DNA from 2 places in the Nonomuraea sp. NPDC049400 genome. Region 1 is predicted to be linked to the other one. Evidence: riboswitches for the same ligand, from Rfam matches in the RefSeq annotation. Region 1 holds a riboswitch; the other holds the start of a gene.
The links. Region 1 has a riboswitch for thiamine pyrophosphate ahead of thiO (glycine oxidase ThiO). Riboswitches for the same ligand answer to the same signal wherever they lie in the genome.

Region 1 (4,205 bases):
TACCACCCGCAGGGCCTTGCCGCCCGAAACCGATGCGGAGACGTTCCCTGCGGAACGCCCCCGCGTCCGCGTGACGACACCCACGCGCCTCAGGGGGTCATCGGGGATGACGCCTCCGCGTAGCGCCTGCGCGGGATGCGGCCCGCGAGCCGGGCCAGCCGCCCCGCCGCCACGGCCCCCTTCATGGCCGCCGCCATGAGGTCGGGCCGCTGCGCCCTGGTGACCGCCGTGGCCAGCAGCACGGCGTCGCAGCCCAGCTCCATCGCCAGCGCCGCGTCGCTGGCCGTGCCGATGCCGGCGTCGAGCACCACCGGCACCGAGGCGGCCTCGACGATCAGCTCGATGTTGTGCGGGTTGCGGATGCCGAGGCCCGAGCCGATCGGCGCGCCCAGCGGCATCACGGCCGCGCACCCCGCCTGCTCCAGCCTGCGCGCCAGCGCGGGATCGTCCCCGATGTACGGCAGCACCACGAACCCGTCGGCCACCAGCCGCTCGGCCGCGTCGAACGTCTCGATCGGATCGGGCAGCAGTGTCCGCTCGTCGGCGATGACCTCGAGCTTGACCCAGTTCGTGCCGAGCGCCTCCCTGGCCAGCCGCGCCGTCAGCACGGCCTCGCCCGCGGTGAAGCAGCCGGCCGTGTTGGGCAGCACCTTGATGTCCCGCTTGCGCAGCACGTCGAGGACCGAGCCGCGGGCGTTCGGGTCGAGCCGCCGCATGGCCACCGTGGTCAGCTCGGTGCCGGACGCGGCCAGCGCCTGGTCGAGCACCTCCAGCGAGGGCGCGCCGCCGGTCCCCATGATGAGCCGGGAAGCGAACTTCTCCCCGGCGATGATCAGATCATCCACCTTGCACCGCCGTCAGAACCTCCACCCGGTCATGCTCGCCGAGCGCCGTCGTCTCCCACGAGCTCCGCGTGACCACCTCGTCGTTCACGGCCACGGCCACGCCGGTGGTGGCCGAGGTCAATCTGCGTACGGCCTGCGCCACGGTCATGCCGTCGGTCACCTCGTGCACGGCCCCGTTGATCGTCACAATCATGAAATTTCCCGAAACCTTCCAGGCGCGCACAATGCCGCCAGCTCGCCCTCTTCGCCCAGCAGGATGTCGGCCGTCAGCGGGGCCAGCAGCACGCCGCCCCGATGGTGGCCGGTGGCCAGCGCGAGCCCGGGCGTGCCGCTCGGGCCGATGACCGGCAGGTTGTCCGGCGTGCCCGGCCGCAGCCCGGCCACCACGTCGGCGACCTCCAGCTCGGTGACGCCCGGCACCAGCTCCCTGGCGTCCCGCAGCAGCTCGTACAGACCGCCCGCGGTCACCCGGGTGTCGAACCCCATCTCCTCCTGGGTCGCCCCGACCACCAGCTCGCCGTCGCCCCGGGGGACGAGGTAGACCGGCGTGCCGTGCACGGTGCCGCGTACGCAGCGGGTGAGCAGCGGCTGCGGGGAACGCAACCGCATGATCTGCCCCTTGACCGGCCGCACCGGCACCTCCGCCAGCCCGGCGCTCCACGCCCCGGCCGCCAGGACGACCCGCTCCGCCCGCATCTCGGCGCCCTCGCCGAGGAGCACCCCGGTGACCCGGTCGCCGTCGCGCAGCAGCTCGCCGACGCGCGAGCGCACCAGCGGGACTCCCAGCCGGTCGAGGGCGGCGAGCAGCGCCGCCGTCACCCGGCGCGGGTCCACCCAGGCGTCGCGGGGGGCCAGCAGCCCGCCCCGCACGGAGGGGGCGAGCATGGGCTCCAGCCGGCGGCACTCGCGCCCGCTCAGCCGCTCGACGGGCAGCTCCAGCTTCTCCATGTACGTGGCCAGCTCGTCCAGCGCCGCCAGGTCGTCCGCCCCGAACGCCACGTCGAGCGTCCCGTCGGAGCGCAGATCCAGGGCCTCGGTGCCGGCCAGCCCCGCGTCGGCGGCCAGCTCGGCGGCGAAGGCGGGCCAGCGGCGCAGCGACGCCACACCCAGCCGCAGCAGCGGCACCTCGGTGTAGGCGACCTCGCTGACCGGCGCCAGCATCCCCGCGGCCGCGTGCGAGGCGCCCGAGGCCGGGGCGGGGTCAACCAGGGTGACAGGTCGTCCGTCGCGAGCCAGCCGCCAGGCCACGGAGAGCCCGACGACCCCGCCGCCCACGATCACATCCATCCGCGCTCCCTTCGCCGGCATGATCCGGATCAGGTGTCTTGCGGTCGAAGGCCCGGTGAAGCCTTCCTCTCAGCCCGGTTACGGCCGGACTCCCGCGCGTCTTTTCGTCCCCAGCCTACGGCCTCGCCGCGACGGCCCGGCACCGCCCTCCGTTATGGTCATGAACGTGAATCATGTCGTGGTGGTAGGAGCCGGCCTGGCCGGGGTGCGCACCGTGGAAGCGCTGCGGGGGCGGGGATTCGGCGGAAGGATCACGCTGATCGGTGAGGAGCGCCATCGCCCCTACGACCGCCCGCCGCTGTCCAAGGCCGTGCTGTTCGGCGACGCCGACACCAGCTACGTCGGCACCGACCTGGCCGCGATCGACGTGGACTTCCGCCCCGGCGTCAGCGCCAAGTCGCTGCGCGCGGGCGTCGTGGAGACGACCGAGGGCGAGGTGGGCTACGACGGGCTGGTCATCGCCACCGGGGCCGAGCCGATCAGGCTGCCCGGCGACGGTCCCCAGCACGTGCTGCGCACGCTCGACGACGCCCACGAGCTCAGGGCCATGCTCGTCCCGGGCGCCCGCGTCGCGGTCATCGGCGCGGGCTGGATCGGCGCCGAGGTGGCCACCGCCGCCCGCCGCGCCGGATGCGCGGTGACCGTCATCGAGGCGGGCCCGGCGCCGCTCGCGACCGCCGTCGGCGCCGAGATCGGGGCCCGCACCCAGCGCTGGTACGACGACATCGACCTGCGGCTCGGCACCATGGTCGACTCCGTGGACGAGGGCGGAGTCCGCCTGGTCGGCGGCGAGTTCGTGGCGGCCCACGTGGTCGTCACGGGCATCGGCGTGCGGCCGGCCGTCGAATGGCTCACCGGCGCCGACATCGACCTGCACAACGGCGTGGTCGTGGACGAGCACCTGCGTGCCTCGCTGCCCAACACGGTCGCCGTCGGCGACTGCGCCGCCTGGTGGTCACGTCGCTGGCAGACCAGGCTCAGGGTGGAGCACTGGGACACCGCGCTCAACGCCCCCGAGGTCGCCGCCGCGAGCCTGCTGGGCGAGGACGTGGCCTACGATCCCGTTCCGTACTTCTGGTCGGAGCAGTTCGGGCACATGGTGCAGTACGCGGGCCATCATCCGGCGGGGGAGCGGCTCGTCTACCGCGGCGACCCGGAGGGCAAGTGGTCGGCCGTCTGGCTCACGGCAGACGACGTCGCCGCGGCGGTGCTCGCCGTGGACCGGCCGCGGGACCTCGTACAGGGGCGCAGAATCATCGACGCGGGACACCGTCTCGACGTGGAACGCCTGGTAGATCCAGATGTCCCTCTACGGGATTGTGTTGTTTGAGCAAGCACGCCATGTGGTAGTTGTGGTTTCGTGACGCTTTCTGTTGCACAGATCGACCGGGAGACCGACCAGCTCGTAGCCGAGTGGCTCACTCTCCCCGAAGTGGCCTCGCGCCTGGAGCTTTCGATCGGGCGGGCCAAGCAACTCCTCAAGGACCACAAGCTGCTCGGCGTGCGCCGGGGCAGCGGCGGGCCGCAGGTGCCTGCGGTGTTCCTCGACGGAAAGGACGTGATGAAGGGCCTGCCCGGCACACTGACCGTGTTGCAGGACGCCGGCTACGACGATGTCGAGTCGCTGCGCTGGCTCTTCACCCCTGACGACTCCCTGCCCGGGTCGCCCATCGAGGCGATCAAGGCCGGCCGTCACACCGAGGTCAAGCGGCGTGCCCAAGCCCTCGCTTTCTGAGGCGCGCCTCTACCTCTGCACCGACGGCCGGCGCGACCGCGGCGACCTGGCAGAGTTCCTCGATTCGGTGCTGGCCGGCGGCGTGGACATCATCCAGCTGCGGGAGAAGGGCCTGGAGGCACGCGAAGAACTCGCGCTCCTCGAAGTCTTCCGCGACGCCTGCGACCGGCACGGCAAACTGCTGGCCGTCAACGACCGGGCGGACATCGCCTACGCCGCCCGTCCCGACGTGCTCCACCTGGGGCAGGACGACCTTCCTGTGACGGTCGCGCGAGAGATACTCGGCGACGACATCGTCATCGGACGGTCCACCCACTCCGCCGCCGAGGCTTCCGCCG
Region 2 (4,205 bases), on a different contig from region 1:
GACACGATCCGCGAGGTGTCCTTCGCCGACTCGTCCCTGCAGTACTGCCCCACCTGCCAGACCGGCGGCAAGCCCCTCGCCGATCGGCGCCTGTCCCGGCTGCTCAAATGACCCGTTGCGCGGGTGCTCAGGCGCCGATCGGCACCCGGTCCGCCTCCCGGGTCCCCGTGCGCCTGCGCAGGCCGATCGCCGCCACCACCGCGCCCAGCAGGGTGGCCGTCACCGGGACCGCCAGGGCCGTGCGCAGCGCCGTGAGGCCGGCCTCCGCCGTGGTCCCGTCGCCCAGGGCCGCCACGTTGACCGCCGTGACCATCGACAGTCCCAGGGCCGCGCCGAACTGGAACGACGTGTTGATGAGACCGCTCGCCAGCCCCTGCTCCTCCGCCGCGATGCCGTCCGTAGCCACGATCGTGAGCGGGCCGTAGACGAAGGCGAACATCAGGCCGATCAGCAGCATCGAGGGCAGCATGGCCGCGTACGTCCAGTCGAGCCCCACCCCGAGGAAGAGCGCGTACGCCAGCAGCCCCGACAGCAGGCCGCCCATGACGACCTTGGCGTTGCCGTACCGGTTGACCAGCCACGGCGTGAGCGTCGGGGCGAGGACCACGTCGGCGGCGGCCGCCAGCAGGGCGAGGCCCGTCTGGATGGTGGACCAGCCGCGCAGCTCCTGCAGATAGAGCGTGACCAGGAACTGGAAGCCGAAGAACGAGGCGGTGAGCAGGGCGGCCATCACGTTCGCCCGGACGAGGGCGCCCGACCTGAGTATGCCCAGGCGGACCAGGGGGTGGGGGGAGCGGCGTTCCACGGCCACGAAGGTCCCGAGCAGCGCCAGGCCACCGAGGAAGGCGGCCGCCGTCAGCGGCCAGCCGTCGGACGGGTGCTCGAGGCGTACCACCCCGTAGACCAGCAGCATCATCGCGCCCGTGACGCTCAGAGCGCCCGCCATGTCGAAGCCGCCGCCGCGAGACTCGGAGGGGGACTCCTTGAGCAGGGGGATCGCGGCGAGGAGGATCACCAGCGACAGCAGGACGGGCGCGAAGAAGACCCAGCGCCAGCCGAACGCGGTCAGCAGGCCGCCGATCACCAGCCCGAGCGCGAAGCCGCCCGCCGCCGTGCCGGCGTAGATGAGCAGGGCCCGGTTGCGCCGTGGGCCCTCCGGGAAGGTCGTGGTGAGCAGGGAGAGCCCGGCCGGGGTCATGAACGCGGCGGCCACCCCCGTGACGAACCTGGCCACCAGCAGCACCCACCCCTCATGAGCGAATCCGCCGAGCCCGGAGAAGGCCAGGAACACCCCCAGCCAGAGCAGGAACATCCGCCGCCGGCCCAGCAGGTCGGCCGCCCGGCCGCCGAGCAGCATGAAGCCGCCGTAGCCGAGCACGTACGCGCTCACGACCCCGCTCAGCACCCCCGTTGACAGCCCCAGGTCGGCCCTGATGGACGGGAGGGCGACGTTGAGCATGGCCACGTCGATGCCCTCGAGAAAGATGGCTCCGCACAAAACAATCAGCACGCCCCAAGAGCGAGCAGGCATGACAAACTCCCGGTTACTTCTAGGCATGTCGGTTCTCTCTTGTAACCGGACACATCATCAGCGAACATGGAATGTCATGGAAGAAGGCACTTCAAAATCACTCGGTTACTGCGACAGCACCGTGGAAGCCGACTACGACGTTCGCCAGTGGGACGCCCGCGAGGACTGCGAGGTCCGCCAGATACTCGACCGCATCGCGGACAAGTGGTCGCTGCTGGTGATCGCCCTGCTCGACTGCCAGAGCCTGCGCTTCACCCAGCTCCGCCGCGAGATCGACGGCGTCAGCCAGCGCATGCTCAGCGTGACCCTGCGCCAGCTCGAGCGCGACGGTCTGGTCAGCCGCACGGTCCACCCCGTCGTGCCGCCCAGGGTCGACTACGCGCTGACGCCGCTCGGCCGTACGCTGCACCAGACCATAAAGGCGCTGGTCACCTGGACGGAGGAGCACCAGCGGGAGATCGCAGAAGCGCGTGCCGCCTACGACGAGAGGCGCGAGATGATGGAGTCATGACCGTTCCTGAGATCGAAGCCAGTGCCGTTCCCGACGACGCCTACCTGCTCGACGTCCGAGAGCAGGACGAGTGGGTCGCCGGGCACGCGCCGGAGGCAGTCCACATCCCCATGACCCAGATCCAAGGGCGGGTCGACGAGGTGCCCGGCGACCGGACGGTCTACGTCGTCTGCCGGGTCGGCGGCCGGTCCCTGCAGGTCGCGGCGTGGCTCAACCAGCTCGGGCGCGACGCGGTCAACGTCGGTGGCGGCATGCAGTCGTGGGAGTTCGCGCGTCGCCCGATGGTCAGCGAGACGGGGCAGACGCCTTTCGTGGCCTAAAATCTTCTCAAAGCACGCGTAAAGCCTCCCTGTGGCGTTTCTGCCGCCACTAGGGCATGATGAGGGCGCCAACTTCAGATCGTCGCGGGAGCTCGGGGTTCACCGGGCTGAGAGGGCAGCACACGATCCGCTGCCGACCGCCTGAACCTGTCCGGGTAATGCCGGCGTAGGGAGTGTGCGATGACGCATGTCGCCGACGAAGTTCCCCTGACCCTCGAGGGCAGGCCGCCGAAGACCCTGGGCGTGCTCGACCAGGGTGCGCTCTGGGCGAACCTCGGCGTGAGCCTCCTGGGCTTCTCCGGAGCGCTGCTCCTGCTCGACCCGCTCGGCGGCGCCCCACTCAGCCTGGCCGCCGCGCTGGTGGCCGTCGTGGTGGGCAGCCTGATCGGCACGGCCATGGTCGGCCTGTCCGCCATCCCGGGCACCCGGACTGGGCAGCCCTCGATGGTGCTGCTGCGAGGGCTGTTCGGGGCGAGGGTCTCGTACGTGCCCACGGTGCTGAACATCGTGCAGATGATCGGCTGGGGCGCGTTCGAGCTGTGGGTCATCGCCAAGGCCGCCGGCGCGATCTTCGGCGCGGTGCCGTACGCGGTGTGGGTGATCGTGGCCGGAGCGCTGACCACCGCGCTCACGATCTGGCCGCTCGGGTCGGTGCGGATCCTGCGGCGGTACGTCACCATCGGCGTGATCGTGTCGCTGGTGTGGTTCGCCTGGTTCTTCCTGACCCGGGCGCCCGTGCACACCGGCGGGTCCTGGACGGCGTTCGCCCCGGCTGTCGACTACGTGATCGCGCTGTCGGTGTCGTGGGTGCCGATGGCGGCAGACTTCGCCCGGCACTCCAGGTCGAGCGGGGCCGCGTTCACCGGCGTGGTCGGCGGGTACACGCTGGCGCAGGTGGCCTGCCTGGGGCTGGGCGTCTACGCGGTGGCGATGGCGGGGGCGGACGCGGTGCTGGCCGATGGGACGTCGGTGTTCGGCCCGTTCGTCGCGGTGCCGCTGGGCGCGCTGTTCTTCGCGATCCTGGTGCTGCGCGAGACGGACCAGTCGTTCGCCAACGTCTACTCCACCACGGTCTCGCTGCAGAACCTGATGCCGCGCGTGGACCGGCGCATCTTCTCCACCGCCATCGGCGTGCTGACCGTCGTGATCGCCCTGTTCGTGGACGTCACCTCGTACGGGGCGTTCCTGGGGGTGATCGGGGCGGTGTTCGTGCCGATGTTCGCGGTGCTGGCCGTGGACTACTTCGTGCTCGGCGGCTCGCGCGGCTGGAACACCGAGGAGAACGCGCCCTCGCGCTGGTCGAGGCTGGTGCCGTGGGCCCTCGGCTTCGTCGCGTACTGGCTGACGACCTCCACGCCCACGGTCCCGAAGTGGGACGCCTTCTGGCAGTCGGCCCGCGAGGCCATCGGCTTCACCCGGCAGCCGTGGATGAACGGCGCGCTCGGCGCCGCCGTCGTGGCCGCGCTGGTGGCGCTGCTCATCGGCTCGTTGACGCGCGCTTCTCGACGTTGAGCAGGTGCTGCTTGGCCGTGGGGCCGCCCGCGTAGTCGCCGAGCCCGCCGTCCTCGCGCACCACCCGGTGGCACGGCACGATCACGCACACGGGGTTGGAGGCCAGCGCGTTGCCGATCGCCCGCAGCGCGCGGGGCCTGCCGATGCTCGCGCCGATCTCCTCCAGCGTGGTCGTCGTGCCGTACGGGACCGCCGTCGTCTTCTGCAGCACCGTACGGGCGAACGGCGTGGCCAGCGTCAGGTTGACCGGCGTGGCGAAAGCCCGCAGGCGGCCCGAGAAGTATGCGTCCAGCTCCCTGCGCACCGGGTCGAGCCGGCGCGCGTCCGGCCC

Region 2: another riboswitch for thiamine pyrophosphate. It lies ahead of ACIBVN_RS22575 (purine-cytosine permease family protein); the one in region 1 lies ahead of thiO (glycine oxidase ThiO).

Annotation. Positions count from the first base shown of each region.
Region 1 covers NZ_JBITMP010000006.1:273,735-277,939, reverse strand. Annotated here, with positions in the region: gene ACIBVN_RS11285 (thiazole synthase) at 90-845, opposite strand; gene thiS (sulfur carrier protein ThiS) at 838-1,038, opposite strand; gene thiO (glycine oxidase ThiO) at 1,035-2,132, opposite strand; TPP riboswitch at 2,122-2,238, opposite strand; gene ACIBVN_RS11270 (NAD(P)/FAD-dependent oxidoreductase) at 2,293-3,462, shown strand; gene ACIBVN_RS11265 (Rv2175c family DNA-binding protein) at 3,493-3,867, shown strand; gene thiE (thiamine phosphate synthase) at 3,845-4,205, shown strand, end outside.
Region 2 covers NZ_JBITMP010000013.1:189,567-193,771, reverse strand. Annotated here, with positions in the region: gene ACIBVN_RS22595 (Fpg/Nei family DNA glycosylase) at 1-111, shown strand, start outside; gene ACIBVN_RS22590 (MFS transporter) at 128-1,531, opposite strand; gene ACIBVN_RS22585 (winged helix-turn-helix transcriptional regulator) at 1,608-2,042, shown strand; gene ACIBVN_RS22580 (rhodanese-like domain-containing protein) at 2,039-2,362, shown strand; TPP riboswitch at 2,437-2,553, shown strand; gene ACIBVN_RS22575 (purine-cytosine permease family protein) at 2,543-3,874, shown strand; gene ACIBVN_RS22570 (methylated-DNA--[protein]-cysteine S-methyltransferase) at 3,840-4,205, opposite strand, start outside.